2 regions of the Streptomyces sp. NBC_01264 genome follow, and region 2 is predicted to be linked to the other one. Evidence: riboswitches for the same ligand, from Rfam matches in the RefSeq annotation. Region 2 holds a riboswitch; the other holds the start of a gene.

Region 1 (7,861 bases), 4.6 Mb from region 2:
TTTCAGCCCATTCGAGTAGGTTTTCCCCGCTATGGGGTACGGGAAACCACTCTCAGGGTGATTATCACTCGGCGTGCCGAGTGTGGCGATCGTTGACGCACCCCTGGTGACTGCCTACCTTCGAGGTGGCAGGTCAAGGACGGAGGGTCGGCGTGAGAGTCACGGGCGACGGTATGACCGGGGGCATCCCCGCACGGAGTGACGGTGGGCCGTACCCGCTGCACGGTGGTGCGGTGAACTCCGCGCGCCGTCAGCCGGAGCCCGCGCCGGTCGGTTCGGTGGGGTCAGTCGAGTCGGTGGGTGGCGAGAGCGCACCGGAGCAGGTCGGATACCGGGGGCCGACGGCGTGTGCCGCGGCCGGCATCACGTACCGGCAGCTCGACTACTGGGCGCGCACCGGGCTGGTAGAGCCCACGGTGCGGCCCGCGTACGGGTCCGGGACGCAGCGTCTGTACAGCTTCCGGGACGTGGTCGTCCTCAAGATCGTGAAGCGCTTCCTGGACACCGGGGTGGCACTGCAGAACATCCGCACCGCCGTACAGCACCTGCGCGACCGGGGTTTCTCGGACCTGGAGCGGATGACGCTGATGAGCGACGGCGCCACCGTGTACGAGTGCACCTCGCCGGACCAGGTCGTCAGCCTGCTCCAGGGCGGCCAGGGCATCTTCGGGATCGCCGTGGGCGTGGTCTGGCGCGATGTCGAGAACGCCCTGTCGCAGCTGCACGGGGAGCGCGTCGACACGGGTGAGACGGTGGTCGGGCACAACCCGGCCGACGAGCTGGCCGCTCGGAGGAACCGGGCCGTCTGAGGCGGCGGCGGGGGCCGGGTGGTCCGCGGCTTCCGCCGCGTCCGCGTCCGGGTCCGCCGGGTCTCGTCGGTGGGCCGTACGGCTCGCCCGCTGCGGGGCGGGCCGATTGTCAGTGGCGTAGGGCAGCATCGGAGCTGTGAGATCCGCGCCGACCATCCTGCACCTGGACATGGACGCCTTCTACGCCTCCGTGGAGCAGGCGTCGAAGCCGAGCCTGCGCGGCAAGGCCGTCATCGTGGGCGGGCTGGGGCCGCGCGGGGTCGTCGCCACCGCTTCCTACGAGGCCAGGCGCTTCGGGGTGCATTCGGCCATGCCGATGGCCCAGGCGCGGCGGCTCTGCCCGAACGGCGCGTGCCTGATCCCGCGCTTCAGCCTGTACCGCGAGGTCAGCGACATGGTCATGGGGATGCTCCGGGAACTGTCCCCCCTCGTGGAGCCGCTGAGCCTGGACGAGGCCTTCGTGGACCTGGAGGCGGGCGGCGTCGCCTTCGACGCGGAGTCCGCGCGGGCCGTCGGGGAGCGGCTGAGGGCCGATATCGCCGCCGCGACCGGGCTGAGCGGGTCGGTGGGGCTCGCGGGGTCCAAGATGCTGGCGAAGGTCGCCTCGGAGGAGGCCAAGCCGGCCGGGCTGCTGCTGATCGAGGTCGGCACGGAGCGGGCACATCTGGCACCGATGTCGGTACGGACCCTGCCCGGGGTGGGGCCGGCCACGGGGGAGCACCTGCGGCGGGCCGGGATCACCACGGTGGGGGAGCTCGCGGAGGCCGGTGAGGACGAACTGGTCCGGATGGTGGGGCGCTCGCACGGGCTCGGGCTGTACCGGATGGCGCTGGGCGTGGACGAGCGGCCGGTGGTCGCCGAGCGCGATGCGAAATCCGTCTCCGTGGAGGACACCTTCGACGTGGACCTGCACGACCGGGTGCGGATCCGGGGCGAGGTGCAGCGGCTCGCGGACCGGTGCGTGGAGCGGCTGCGGGGGTCGGGGCACTCGGGCCGGACCATCGTGCTCAAGGTTCGGCGGTACGACTTCTCCACGCTCACCCGCTCGGAAACCCTCCGGGGGCCCACGGACGACCCCGCGGTGGTTCGGGAGGCCGCCGGCCGGCTGCTGGAGGCCGTGGACACCACGGGCGGGGTGCGGCTGCTGGGGGTGGGGGTGACGGGGCTGGCGGACTATACGCAGGAGGATCTGTTCGCGTTCGCCGACGCGATGGCTGCGCGGGCCGGGGTGGGGGAGGGTGCGGGGCCGGGCCCGGATCCTGGTGCGGATTCCGATGTAGATCCCGATGTGGAACGGGCAGTCGGCGGGGGGCCGGAGGCCGAGGTCCGGGGCCAGGCCCTGGAGGGCGGTGCCGGGCGGGGGGCCGTGGTGGGGCCGGGAGCCGCCGGGCAGGGGCCGGGGGAGGCCGCTGGGCGGGAGCGGGGTGCCGGATCGGCGGAGGGGGAGGCCGTGGGGCAGGGGCTGGGGCAGGGCCCCGGGGACGGGCAGGGGGCTGAGTCGGGGCGTGGGGGCGGGGTGGGGGTGGAGGGTGTCGAGGGTGTGCCTGAGCGGCGGTGGGCGGCCGGGGGGGATGTGCGGCATGCGGTGTACGGGCCGGGGTGGGTGCAGGGCAGTGGGGTCGGGCGGGTGACCGTACGGTTCGAGGAGCCTGGATCTCCGCCCGGCCGGGTGCGGACGTTTCTGGTGGACGATCCCGAGTTGGAGGCGTCCGATCCGATGCCGTTGGTCGGGGACCGGGCCTTGGGGGTCGGGGGGACTGGGTAGGCAGTGGGGTGGGGTGGGGTGGGCCCTGTGGGGCTGTCCCCTACCCGCCCTTCCACCGTTCCCCGGGGCTTCGCCCCGGACCCGTTGCCGCGTGCGGCGCTGTTGCCGGGGGCCAGCCCCCGGACCCCCGCTCCTCAAACGCCGGAGGGGCTGGATGGGGCCGAAGGGCTGGATGTGCCCGGAAGGGGTGGATGTGCCAGGGGTCAGGGGGTGTCCGGGGGTGTGTGGCCGAAGTCGTGGTGGAAGTCTGAGGGGAGGGCCAGGTCCAGGCCGTAGTGGTGGTAGAGCTGCAGCTCCTGTTCGGGGGAGAGGTGGCGGCCGACGCCGAAGTCGGGGGCGTCCCTGATGAGGGCGCGTTCGAAGGGCACGCGCAGGGTGTCGCCCACCATCTCGCTGGGCTCCAGCGGGACGAAGGCGTCCCGGCTGAAGAGGCCGGTGCGTACGGCGGCCCATTCCGGGACGCCCGTGGCGTCGTCGAGGTAGACCTCGTCGACGGTGCCGATCTTGGTGCCATTGCGGTCGAACGCCTTGCGGCCGATCAGGCTGCGGGGATCGATGTCGGTCTGCACGGTCCGGTCCCTCCATTTGGGCGCAACTCCTCCGTAATGACTACAGAAGTGCATTTCCGGAGAGGGGGCCACTCGACGGGAAGCGCCCAGATCCTCGCTGGTAGGCTGGGTGACGGCTGTTGACCCTGTGCGGGAGAGTCCTCCGAGTGAGTGAGACGGAGGCGCCGAAGGAGCAAATCCTCCCCGGAATCTCTCAGGCATACGTACCGCACGTGGTGAGGCCACTCTGGAAAGCAGGGGCGGGTACCGGGCGCGCAGTGCCGGTCCCTCTCCTCACCGACGGTGAAAGCCGGATCTCGTGGGCGATCCCCGCGCGGCCCGGTGAAGCTCTCAGGTTGTGATGACAGAGGGGGAGGCCGTCCGGGTGCCCGCGCCGTGGTGCCCCTCGCAGGTCGTACGACCAGGAGGCCTCCGTACATGACCGCCAACCGCATTCCGCTCTCCCAGCTGGAGCGAGGCATCCCCTTCGAGCAGCGCCACATCGGCCCGGATGCCGAGGCGCAGGCGAAGATGCTCGCTCAGGTGGGCTACGGCTCCCTCGACGAGCTCACCGCCGCCGCGGTGCCGGATGTGATCAAGACCACCGCCGCGCTGAACCTGCCCGAGGCGCGGACCGAGGCCGAGGTGCTCGCCGAGCTGCGCGAGCTCGCCGACCGCAACCAGGTCCTCTCCTCCATGATCGGCCTGGGTTACTACGGCACCTTCACGCCGCCGGTGATCCTGCGCAACGTCATGGAGAACCCGGCCTGGTACACGGCGTACACGCCGTACCAGCCGGAGATCTCCCAGGGCCGCCTCGAAGCCCTGCTGAACTTCCAGACCGTCGTCGCCGAGCTGACCGGTCTGCCGACCTCCGGCGCCTCCCTCCTCGACGAGGGCACGGCGGCCGCCGAGGCCATGACCCTGGCCCGCCGCGTGGGCAAGGCCAAGGGCAACGTCTTCCTCGTCGACGCCGACGCGCTGCCGCAGACCATCGCGGTGATCCAGACCCGTGCCGAGCCGATCGGCATCGAGGTCGTCGTCGCCGATCTGAGCGAGGGGATCCCGGCCGAGATCGTCGAGCGCGGCGTCTACGGCGTGCTGCTCCAGTACCCGGGTGCCTCCGGCGCGGTGCGGGAGATCAAGCCGGTCATCGAGCAGGCGCACGGGCTCGGCGCCATCGTCGCCGTCTCCGCCGACCTGCTCGCCCTGACGCTGCTGACCTCCCCGGGCGAGCTGGGCGCGGACATCGCCGTCGGCACCACCCAGCGCTTCGGCGTCCCGATGGGCTTCGGCGGACCGCACGCCGGCTACATGGCCGTCCAGGCCAAGCACGCCCGCTCGCTGCCCGGCCGCCTCGTCGGCGTCTCCGTGGACGCGGACGGCAACAAGGCCTACCGCCTGGCGCTGCAGACTCGTGAGCAGCACATCCGCCGCGAGAAGGCCACCAGCAACATCTGTACCGCGCAGGTGCTCCTCGCCGTCATGGCCGGCATGTACGCCGTCTACCACGGCCCGGACGGGCTGCGTACGATCGCCCGCCGCACCCACCGCTACGCCAGCCTGCTGGCCGCGGGCCTGACGGCCGGCGGGGTCGAGGTCGTGCACGGCTCGTACTTCGACACCCTTACGGTCCGGGTTCCGGGCCGGGCCGCCGAGGTCGTGGCAGCCGCCCGCGAGGGTGGAGTCAACCTCTTCCAGGTCGACGCGGACCTCGTCTCCATCGCCTGTGACGAGACGACCCTGCGCGCCGACATCGAGGCCGTCTGGACCGCTTTCGGCGTCACCGCCGACATCGAGGCGCTGGACGGGACCACGGCCGAGGCGCTGCCCGAGGGGCTGCTGCGCTCGGACGCGTACCTGACCCACCCGGTCTTCCACCAGCACCGCTCCGAGACCGCGATGCTGCGCTACCTGCGCAAGCTCTCGGACAAGGACTACGCGCTGGACCGCGGCATGATCCCGCTGGGCTCCTGCACCATGAAGCTCAACGCGACCACCGAGATGGAGTCGGTCACCTGGCCGGAATTCGGCCAGGTGCACCCGTTCGCCCCGGTCGAGCAGGCCGAGGGGTACCTCACGCTCATCACTGAGCTGGAGGAACGTCTCTGCGAGGTCACCGGCTACGACAAGGTCTCCATTCAGCCGAACGCCGGCTCCCAGGGCGAGCTCGCCGGCCTGCTGGCCGTCCGCGCCTACCACCGGGCGAACGGCAACGAGCAGCGCACGGTCTGCCTCATCCCGTCCTCCGCGCACGGCACCAACGCCGCGAGCGCCGTGATGGCCGGCATGAAGGTGGTCGTCGTCAAGACCGCCGACGACGGCGAGGTGGACGCGGACGACCTGCGCGCCAAGATCGAGCAGTACCGCGACGAGCTCGCCGTACTGATGATCACGTACCCCTCCACGCACGGTGTGTTCGAGGAGCACGTCGCGGACATCTGCGCCCAGGTGCACGACGCCGGCGGCCAGGTCTACGTGGACGGCGCCAACCTCAACGCCCTGGTGGGCCTGGCCAAGCCGGGTCACTTCGGCGGCGACGTCTCGCACCTGAACCTGCACAAGACCTTCTGCATCCCGCACGGCGGCGGCGGCCCGGGCGTCGGCCCGGTCGGTGTCCGGGAGCACCTGGCCCCGTACCTGCCCAACCACCCGCTGCAGCCGACCGCCGGTCCCGAGACGGGCGTCGGCCCGATCTCGGCCGCGCCGTGGGGTTCGGCCGGCATCCTGCCGATCTCCTGGTCGTACGTGCGCCTCATGGGCGGCGAGGGCCTCAAGCGCGCCACCCAGGTGGCGGTGCTCGGCGCCAACTACATCGCCAAGCGCCTCGAGCCGCACTACCCGGTGCTCTACACCGGCCCGGGCAACCTGGTCGCGCACGAGTGCATCATCGACATGCGCCCGCTGTCGAAGGCGACCGGCGTGAGCATCGACGACATCGCCAAGCGCCTGATCGACTACGGGTTCCACGCGCCGACCATGTCCTTCCCGGTCGCCGGCACGCTCATGATCGAGCCGACGGAGTCCGAGGACCTCGCCGAGATCGACCGCTTCTGCGACGCGATGATCGCCATCCGCGCCGAGATCGAGCGGGTCGCGGGCGGCGAGTGGCCGGTGGACGACAACCCGCTGGCCAACTCCCCGCACACGGCGGCGGCGCTGGGCGGCGAGTGGAACCACCCGTACACCCGCGACGAGGCCGTCTTCCCGGGCGGGGTGTCGGCCGCGGAGAAGTACTGGCCGCCGGTGCGCCGCATCGACGGTGCGTTCGGCGACCGGAACCTGGTGTGTTCCTGCCCGCCGCTGGACGAGTACGACAACTGATGTAGTGGCACGTCCCATGGCGCAGTGACGTGACCGACGCAGTGACGTGACGCGGCGACGTGGCACTGTGACGTGACGAAGGGGCCGGTCCGGGAGTTTCCTCCTGGGCCGGCCCCTTTCGTTTGCGTCGTCGGCTAGGCCGCCTTCATCACCTGCGCCGCCGCGAGCGGGCGGTTCGGGGCGATGATCTGGCCGTCCGGCAGCAGCTCACCGGTGTCCTCGAACAGCAGGACGCCGTTGCACAGCAGGCTCCAGCCCTGTTCCGGGTGAACGGCCACGGGGTGCGCGGCCTCCCTGTCGGCTGAGTCGGCGGTCGGGCATGCTGGCTTGTGCTGGCACATGGATGCGTTCTTTCGCTGCGGTGTGGTCTGTGTGCTGCGGCTCGGTGCGTTGTGCGCGTGGTTCATGGCCGCCCCCCGTATCAACGACGACTTGGCTCGGTCAGGGTCCCCAGTGTTGCCCCACGGCACGGTGTCCGCAGGGATTTCCCGGCAGCTGTCCTCATAGATTGATGACGCATCACCCGTGCGGGCGGTTCAGGTCAACTCCCCTGTCATTTCGGATGGTTCACCGGGGGCCCGAGTGGGCTAGGCCGAATGGGCAGAACCGGCCAGGAGCCGGGTCAGGCGGCCGGTGCGGCCACGGAGGGCGGTACCGGAGGGGCCGTCGGCGTGAGCCGGTGGGTCAGTACGGGCAGCAGTTCGGACACGGGGTGCGGTCGGTAGGCGGCGATGCCGGGCGGGGCGGGGGCGAGGGGGACCAGGAGGTCGGCGGCGGCCGGCAGGCCGGCGGAGGCGTCGGCGCCCACCGATCCGTGCAGCCACAGGGTCAGCATGTACAGCTCCGGTACGGACAGCAGGCGGGGCTGGTAGTTCTTGCCGAGCGATTCGGCCTGGCGCAGCGCGCGTTCGGTGGCGGCGACGTAGGGGCCCTCGAAGAAGTGGGAGAAGGCCCACCCGTCCGGTGTCAGCCGGGTGTCGGCCGCGGCGACGTAGCGGTCCCCGCTGCGGATCAGGAACCGCCAGCCGGTCAGCCGGGTGCGCGGGGGCCTGCCGCCCGCGGTCAGCCCGGAGATGTGCAGCCGGTCCAGGACGTGGACGGGCAACGGCAGTTCGGCGGTCATCGGCCCCTGGAGGGCGCGCAGGGCCGGGGTGTGCGCCTCATGGACGGCGGTGGGGGAGCCGAGGGCCGCGAGGACGCTGCGCAGGGCGGGCGCGGGAGCCGGAGGGACGTGCAGCGGCATGGTGGGTCGCCTCTCGCTAGGGAGACCTGTGGAACGGGGCGGGTGTGGGGTGCGGACGGCGCTGTCGCATTCTGGGGTCAGAGGGGGGCGGAGGGGCAATGGCCGCGCGCCAACTCTCTGCCTCGCTTGCGGAGTTTATCTGACATGTGTTCACTCAGTGTTTCGGCTAGCT
Region 2 (7,861 bases):
GCGTCCAGGACCGGGTCCGGGCCCGGCAGGCCCGCGTAGTGGGCCTTGACCCCGGACCGTACGGCCCAGAAGTAGAAGCCCAGGGCGGAGACGGCCACGATGGCGATGTCCACGCCGCCGGGGATGAATCCGCTGCCGCCGAACTCGCTGCTGCCGAGCGCCGACAGCGTGCCCAGCCACAGCAGGAAGGCGATCATCCACCAGGCCGGGGCGAACTGCTTGGCCATGTTCTTCTCGCCCTTGCGCTTGAGCACGATCGCCGCGATCGGGGCGGCCACCAGGGTGAGCAGCACCACCTTGCCGGTGTCCGGCCACTTGGACCAGTACAGGGCGCAGGCGGCGAAGGCGAAGGTGATCGGGCAGAGGATGCTCGCCGCCGGGAGGCGGAAGGGGCGCGGCAGCTCGGGCTTGGTCTTGCGGAAGACGCCGACCGCGATCGGGCCGATCAGGTACGAGACCACCATCGCGGCGGAGACGACGCTGGCCAGGGCCTCCCAGCTGTGGCCGACGGTGACCAGCAGCAGGATCGAGAAGCCGAGGTTCAGCCACATCGCGGGACGCGCGGTGCCGTACTTCGGGTGGACCTCGCGGATCTTCTTCGGGAAGAAGCCGGTGTCCGCGAGGTTCTGCGCCATGTACGAGGCGGAGGCGACGTTGCCGATGTTGGCACCGGACGGGGAGATGAAGGCACCGAACTGGAGCATCGTGACGACCCAGTGCAGCATCAGCATCTTGGCGAGGTCGGCGAACGGCGAGGAGAAGTTGATGCCGTTCCAGCCGCCGGCCTCGGCGAGCTTCTCCGGCGGGACGCCGCCGATGAAGGCGATCTGCAGGGCCAGGTAGATGACCAGGCCGAGGGAGAGGGCGCCGACCAGGGCCAGCGGAATGGCGCGGCCGGGGTTCTTGGCGGCGCCGCCGAGGTTGACGACGGCCTGGAAGCCGTTGAAGGCGAAGACCACGCCGGAGGTGGTGACGGCGGTCATGACCGCGGACCAGCCGTTGGGGGCGAAGCCGCCGTGGTCGGTGAAGTTGCCGGTGTGGAAGCCGGAGGCGATCAGGGCGATCACGGCGAGGACGGGGATGGCGAACTTGACCAGGGTGAGGAGGTTGTTCGCCTTGGCGAGCAGCGCCACCGACCAGTAGCAGGCGAGCCACAGGGCCACGGTCAGGAACAGGGCCATCGCCATGCCGGAGGTGGTCAGGCCGCCGTTCTCGACCAGGCCCTTGGCCCAGCCGAAGTTCCAGGAGGACATGTACTGCGTACCGGCGATGGACTCGATCGGGATCAGCGCGGCGATGGCGATCCAGACCGCCCAGCCGGTGATGAAGCCGAGGACGGGGCCATGTGAGATGGTGCCGAAGCGGGCCATCGAGCCGGGCAGCGGGTAGGCGGCGCCCACCTCCGCGTAGGACATGGCGATCATGCCGATGAAGACGGCGCCGATGACCCAGGCGATGATCGCCGCGGGCCCTGCGACGGCTGCCGCCTGACCGGCCCCGAAGAGCCACCCCGATCCGAAGATCGAGCCGAGGCCGATCATGATCAGGGCGAAGAGACTGAGTCCCTTCTTGTTCGCTGCGCTCATGTCCATGGGGTGTGCTGTCCGTCCTGCCAGGGGGTGCGGTCTTTCCTTTATCCGGAGCCTATTTGCCATTTATTGGCAGATTCAGCGGCACTAGGTCGCCTCCACCTGGGGCTTTGGTCATGAAAGAGGCCCGGCCCTGTGCAAAACAAGGCCGGGCCCTCTCAGGCCGGCGCCTAGAGCGTCGGGTACAGCGGGAACTTCGCGGCGAGCGCGGAGACGCGCGCCTTGAGGTCGTCCGCGTCGTAGGCGGGCTTCAGCGCCTGCGCGATGATCTCGGCGACCTCGGTGAAGGCCTCGGCGTCGAAGCCGCGGGTGGCCAGCGCCGGCGTACCGATCCGCAGACCCGAGGTCACCATCGGCGGCCGCGGGTCGTTCGGGATCGCGTTGCGGTTGACCGTGATGCCGACCTCGTGGAGGCGGTCCTCGGCCTGCTGACCGTCCAGCTCGGAGTTGCGCAGGTCGACCAGGACCAGGTGCACGTCGGTGCCGCCGGTGAGGACGTCCACGCCCACGGCCTTGACGTCGTCCTGGACCAGGCGGGCGGCGAGGATCTTCGCACCCTCCAGGGTGCGCTCCTGGCGCTCCTTGAACTCGGGCGAGGCCGCCACGAGGAAGGAGACGGCCTTGGCCGCGATCACGTGCTCCAGCGGGCCGCCCTGCTGACCCGGGAAGACCGCGGAGTTGATCTTCTTGGCCAGCTCCTGCGTCGACAGGATGACACCGCCGCGCGGACCGCCGAGGGTCTTGTGCGTGGTGGTGGTGACGACGTGGGCGTGCGGCACCGGGTTCGGGTGCAGACCCGCGGCGACGAGGCCGGCGAAGTGCGCCATGTCGACCATCAGGTACGCGCCGACCTCGTCCGCGATGCGGCGGAAGGCGGCGAAGTCGAGCTGGCGCGGGTAGGCGGACCAGCCCGCGACGATCAGCTGCGGCTTGGACTCCTTGGCGAGGCGCTCGACCTCGGCCATGTCGACCTCGCCGGTCTCGTCGACGTGGTACGGGACCACGTTGTAGAGCTTGCCGGAGAAATTGATCTTCATGCCGTGGGTCAGGTGACCGCCGTGGGCCAGGTTCAGACCCATGATCGTGTCGCCCGGCTTGATCAGCGCGAACATCGCGGCCGCGTTGGCCTGCGCGCCCGAGTGGGGCTGCACGTTCGCGGCCTCGGCGCCGAAGAGCGCCTTGATGCGGTCGATCGCGATCTGCTCGACCACGTCGACGTGCTCGCAGCCGCCGTAGTAGCGGCGGCCGGGGTAGCCCTCGGCGTACTTGTTGGTCAGGACCGAGCCCTGGGCCTCCATGACGGCGACCGGAGCGAAGTTCTCCGACGCGATCATTTCCAGGGTGGACTGCTGGCGCACGAGTTCGGCGTCGACGGCGGCGGCGACGTCCGGGTCGAGCTCGTGGAGGGGAGTGTTCAGTACAGACATCAGGGTTCCCTGGGTCAGTTGCCGGCGGTGAGCTTGGCGTACTCGTCGGATGAGAGCAGGTCGGCGGGCTCCTCCGTGACGCGCACCTTGAAGAGCCAGCCACCCTCGAAGGGAGCCGAGTTCACCAGCGCCGGGTCGTCGATGACGTCCTGGTTGAACTCGACGATCTCGCCGGTGACGGGGGAGTACAGGTCGCTGACCGACTTGGTCGACTCCAGCTCGCCGCAGGTCTCGCCCGCGGTCACCGTGTCACCGACCTCGGGAAGCTGGGCGTAGACGACGTCACCGAGCGCGTTGGCCGCGAACTCCGTGATGCCGACCGTCGAGACGCCGTCGACGGCGCCCGACAGCCACTCGTGCTCCTTGCTGAAACGCAGCTGCTGGGGGTTGCTCATGACCTGATTCTCCTGGATGCGGGGGAGTGGATACGAACGGAGGTCGTGCGGGACGGCGGGATGCGCCGGTCAGCGGTGAGGCGTGGTGCGGTGCGGGTACGGCGTTACTTCTGCCGCTTGTAGAACGGCAGGGCCACGACCTCGTACGCCTCATGCGTACCGCGAATGTCCACGCCGACGCCGGAGGTGCCGGGCGCGGCGTGCGCCGCGTCGACATAGGCCATCGCGATCGGCTTGCCCAGCGTCGGGGACGGGGCGCCCGAGGTGACCTCGCCGACGACCTGGCCGTCGAAGGTCACGGAGAAACCGGCGCGCGGAACGCGGCGGCCCTCGGCGATCAGGCCGACCAGCTTGCGCGGCGCCTTGGAGGCGGCGCGCTCGGCGGCGGCCTCCAGGGCGGCGCGGCCGACGAAGTCGCCCTCCTTCTCGAACTTCACGACCCGGCCCAGACCCGCGTCGAACGGGGTCAGGGCGGTGGTCAGCTCGTGCCCGTACAGCGGCATGCCCGCTTCCAGGCGCAGGGTGTCGCGGCAGGACAGGCCGGCCGGGACCAGGCCGACGCCCTCGCCCGCCTTGGTCAGCGCCTGCCACAGCTCCACGGCGTGCTCCGGCGAGACGAACAGCTCGAAGCCGTCCTCGCCGGTGTAGCCGGTACGCGCGATCAGCGCGGGCACCCCGGCGACCGTGCCGGGCAGGCCGGCGTAGTACTTCAGCCCGTCCAGGTCGGCGTCGGTGAGGGAGGCGAGGATGCCGGGGGACTCCGGACCCTGCACCGCGAGCAGCGCGTACGCGTCGCGGTCGTCGCGGACCTCGGCGTCGAAGCCGGCGGCGCGCTCGGTGATCGCGTCCAGGACGACCTGGGCGTTGGAGGCGTTCGCGACGACCATGAACTCGGTCTCGCCCAGGCGGTAGACGATCAGGTCGTCCAGGATCCCGCCGTCCTCCTGGCAGATGTGCGTGTAGCGGGCACGGCCGACGCCCACGGTGGAGATGTTGCCGACCAGCGCGTAGTCCAGGACCTTGACGGCCTCCGGGCCGGTCAGGGTGATCTCGCCCATGTGGGAGAGGTCGAAGAGACCGGCCTTGGTGCGGACGGCGTTGTGCTCGTCGCGCTCGCTCCCGTACCGCAGGGGCATGTCCCAGCCCGCGAAATCGGTCATGGTCGCACCGAGGGAACGGTGCAGCGCATCGAGGGCGGTCAGGCGGGGGGCAGTGCTCATGGGTGTGGCTCCCGGGTCCCAGGGAATGACATGACGAGGAGGAGTTCCTCCCCATCTGTCATCGGAACCTGAGAGGTTCGCCGAGAGTTCCCCGCTTCCAGGGGAGGCCTCGACTTGCACCTTGGGTGGAGCCGTCGCCCGTGCCCTCACGGGCGGTGGCGCGGCTCGCTTTTCAGATCTGCCTCATCCACGCGGTACGGGGCCTGAGAGATTCAAGGGAGGTACTTGCTCCTTCGGCGCCCGGGCACCGCCTTGCGGCGTGCCGGGACTCTCCCGCGCGGATTCAAGCGGCCGGTATGCAGTTAGGTGTCCAGATGGCGCACATCATTGCACGAGGTGCGGCCGAATGGGGGAGGGGGTCCGCAAGCGGAGCGGAACCGGAGCGGAACCGGACACCCCGGATTACCGTCTCTTTACACTCAGGGGGAACGGGTCCAGGTGACCCGGCCCGGGGGAGGCGAGCACTGTGCGGAGATTCGGACCACTTGCATCGACGAGTACGGCCGCCGTCGAGGACGTGATGGCCGCGGTGCCGACCCAGCGCGCCGTCGTACGGGATCCGGCGGCGGGGGCGCCCGGGGAGTGCGCAGAGCCCGGAGCGGTACGGGACCTGCGCGGAGCCGAGGGACCGCGGCGGCTCCGCTTCGCCGCCGGGGACGTCGTGGTGGTGTCCGGACTGCCCGGCGGCGGCAAGAGCACCCTGATCAAGCGGGCCGCCGAGGGCGGCGGCATCGACTCCCAGGACGCCCGCGAGCGGTGGGAGCGCCGGATGCCGGCCGCCCTGCCCTACGCGGTGTACCGGCCGGCGGTCCGGATCGCGCACTACTGGGGACTGTGGCGGGTGCTCCGCTCCGGGGCCCCGGCCGTCGTCCACGACTGCGGTACGCAGAGCTGGGTCCGGGCGCTGCTGGCCTCGGCTGCCCGGCGGCGCGGCCGCTCGCTGCACCTGGTGCTGCTGGACACCACCCCCGAGGAGGCCCGGGCCGGACAGGCGGCGCGGGGCCGCGGGGTGTCGGCGTACGCCTTCGCCCGGCACCGCGGCGCGGTGACCCGGCTGCTGCGCGAGGCCGAGGCGGGCCGCCCGCCGGCCGGCTGCACGTCGGTGACCCTGCTGGACCGCCCGGCGGCGTCGCGGCTGACGTCGATCGGCTTCCGCTAGCGGCGGCGGGGCGCCGCGCGAGGCCCGTACGGGCTCCCGTACGGGCGGCCCCCGGAGGGGGTGTCGCAGGCGCCCGTTAATCTCGGGAATCTCGGGTCGAGAACCTCGGGTCGAGACCAAGGCAAGCGAGCGGAGACGTACATGTGGCCGGGTAACGAGCTGGAGCAGGTGCTCGGGGCGGCGCTCGGACAGGCGGACGCCGGGGGGCGGATCATCGAGGTCCTCGGACGGAGCGACCTGTGGATCCCGCTGCCCGGCGGGGTGAACAGCCTGAGCCTGCCCACCATGGAGATCGACGGCGCCGCGTACGTGCCCGTCTACAGCTCCGAGGAGCAGTTCCGCGCCTGCGCCGGACCCGCCATGGACTTCGCCGTCGCCCCCGCCGCGGACTTCGCCCGGGGCCTGCCCCCGCAGCTCGGCATCGCGGTCAATCCGGAGGGATCCGTAGGCGTGCCGCTGCCCCCGCCGGCCGTCGCGGAGCTCTGCCGCACCGGCGGCGGCCCGCTCGACGGCCCGGCCACCGGCGGCCGGGTCCGGCTCTACGAGCCCGACTGGCAGGAGGACCCGGTCGATTTCCTGGCCGCCGCCGCGGAGGAGTTCAGCGCCAGCGGAGTCGTCGCCTCCGCGCACCGCTGCCTCGCCAGCGTCGAGGGCGGCTCGCCGGAGCTCTACATCGGTGTCCGCCTGCTGGGATGGGAGCCCGAGATGCGAAACGCCCCGATGGACGCCCTGGGCCGGGCCCTGACCCGCGTACCGCCGCCCTGGCCGGTGCAGTTGATCCTGCTCGACGCCGCGGAAGACCCGGTCGTCGACTACATCACCACGCGCGTACGCCCCTTCTACCTGCCGTAGTGACGCTTAAGCTGGTGGCCGACACGCGTGGACGACGGGCGGACGAACAGACGAAGAGGGGTACCGGGTGAGTGCGTCAGGCACGGCCGCGGTCGGGCAGGTCGAGCACATGCTGCGCCAGGTGACTCCCGGGCGCTACGAGAGCTACGAGTCCCTCCTGCACGCCCTGGCCGAGGGACGGCTGTGGATGCTCCTCTGGCAGGGGCAGCCCGGCTCCCCGGAGACCCAGTACGGCGGCATGGAGGTCGAGGGCCTCGGGTACGCGCCCTGCGTGACCTCCCCGCAGGAACTGGCCGCCAGCGGCTGGAACCGCGGGTACGAGGTGGTCACGGGCCGGGACATCGCCCGCGCCCTCTACCCCGACCGCTGGGGGCTGTGGCTCAATCCGCACGCCCAGGGCGGCGGCGTCGGCATCCCCTGGGCCGACCTGCGCCGGGTCGCCACCGGGCTGGACCGGATGCCGGCCGGCCCGCTGCGGCTGTCCGAGCCCGCCATCGAACTGCCGCAGTTCTACGGGCTGCTCACGCAGCACGCCCACCGCACGCCGGCCGTCCGCTCGCTGCGCCGCGCCTGGGTGCAGCCCGCGCTGGGGTCCCCGTACCTCGCCGTCGGGCTCGACCTGTACGACGCCTCCGCGCACGCCCTGGAATCGGTCCGGGAGATGATGCGCCAGTCGGTCGGAGCGGTCCCCGAGGGGGTTCCCGTGTGCACGGTCGCGCTCGCGGACGAGCACGATCCGGTGGCGATGTGGCTGCGGGCGCAGACCCGGCCCTTCTACGACCGCGAGGGTCAGGCACCCGCCTACTGAGACGTCCCGCTTGTTGAGACATAGGCACCAAGGCCGCACGGAACAGTCGTTCCGTGCGGCCTTTGCGTTGTCCTGATTTCGACGCTGATGTACGCCCAATAGGCATGCTCGTAGGCCGAGTTGGGCGCCATGTCCGATTCCGTACCGAACAGGATGTCTTGCTCCGCTGAGGTGACAGTGAAGTCCGGATAACGGGAACTCGACCCTCAGATCACGGTTGCGCATCCATTCACCTGCGGGTCTGGCGGCTGATCGAGCGCCCGATGAAGACTCCCCACCCAAGAGCGGGTCAGTCTTCCGAAGGCGAGCTCGTCGCGGGAACTTCGCTTGTTGTTTCGTACAGCACCATGCGCATCACCAGCAATGCCCGTAGCGCACAGCCCCGGCAGTAACCGTTCCGCAGACAGACCG

What was found. Region 2 has a riboswitch for glycine ahead of gcvT (glycine cleavage system aminomethyltransferase GcvT). Riboswitches for the same ligand answer to the same signal wherever they lie in the genome.
Region 1: linked by a shared signal. The riboswitch ahead of gcvP (aminomethyl-transferring glycine dehydrogenase) and the one ahead of gcvT (glycine cleavage system aminomethyltransferase GcvT) in region 2 are both predicted to bind glycine.

What each region holds. Positions count from the first base shown of each region.
Region 1 is NZ_JAPEOX010000001.1:2,067,089-2,074,949, reverse strand. Features, by position in the region: gene OG435_RS09460 (MerR family transcriptional regulator) at 153-809, shown strand; gene OG435_RS09455 (DNA polymerase IV) at 946-2,574, shown strand; gene OG435_RS09450 (PRC-barrel domain-containing protein) at 2,778-3,143, opposite strand; glycine riboswitch at 3,264-3,362, shown strand; gene gcvP (aminomethyl-transferring glycine dehydrogenase) at 3,561-6,446, shown strand; gene OG435_RS09440 (DUF5999 family protein) at 6,581-6,787, opposite strand; gene OG435_RS09435 (hypothetical protein) at 7,069-7,689, opposite strand.
Region 2 is NZ_JAPEOX010000001.1:6,643,137-6,650,997, forward strand. Features, by position in the region: gene OG435_RS31190 (APC family permease) at 1-1,592, opposite strand, end outside; gene glyA (serine hydroxymethyltransferase) at 1,760-3,016, opposite strand; gene gcvH (glycine cleavage system protein GcvH) at 3,031-3,411, opposite strand; gene gcvT (glycine cleavage system aminomethyltransferase GcvT) at 3,516-4,631, opposite strand; glycine riboswitch at 4,814-4,917, opposite strand; gene OG435_RS31210 (AAA family ATPase) at 5,152-5,790, shown strand; gene OG435_RS31215 (enhanced serine sensitivity protein SseB C-terminal domain-containing protein) at 5,932-6,642, shown strand; gene OG435_RS31220 (enhanced serine sensitivity protein SseB C-terminal domain-containing protein) at 6,710-7,450, shown strand.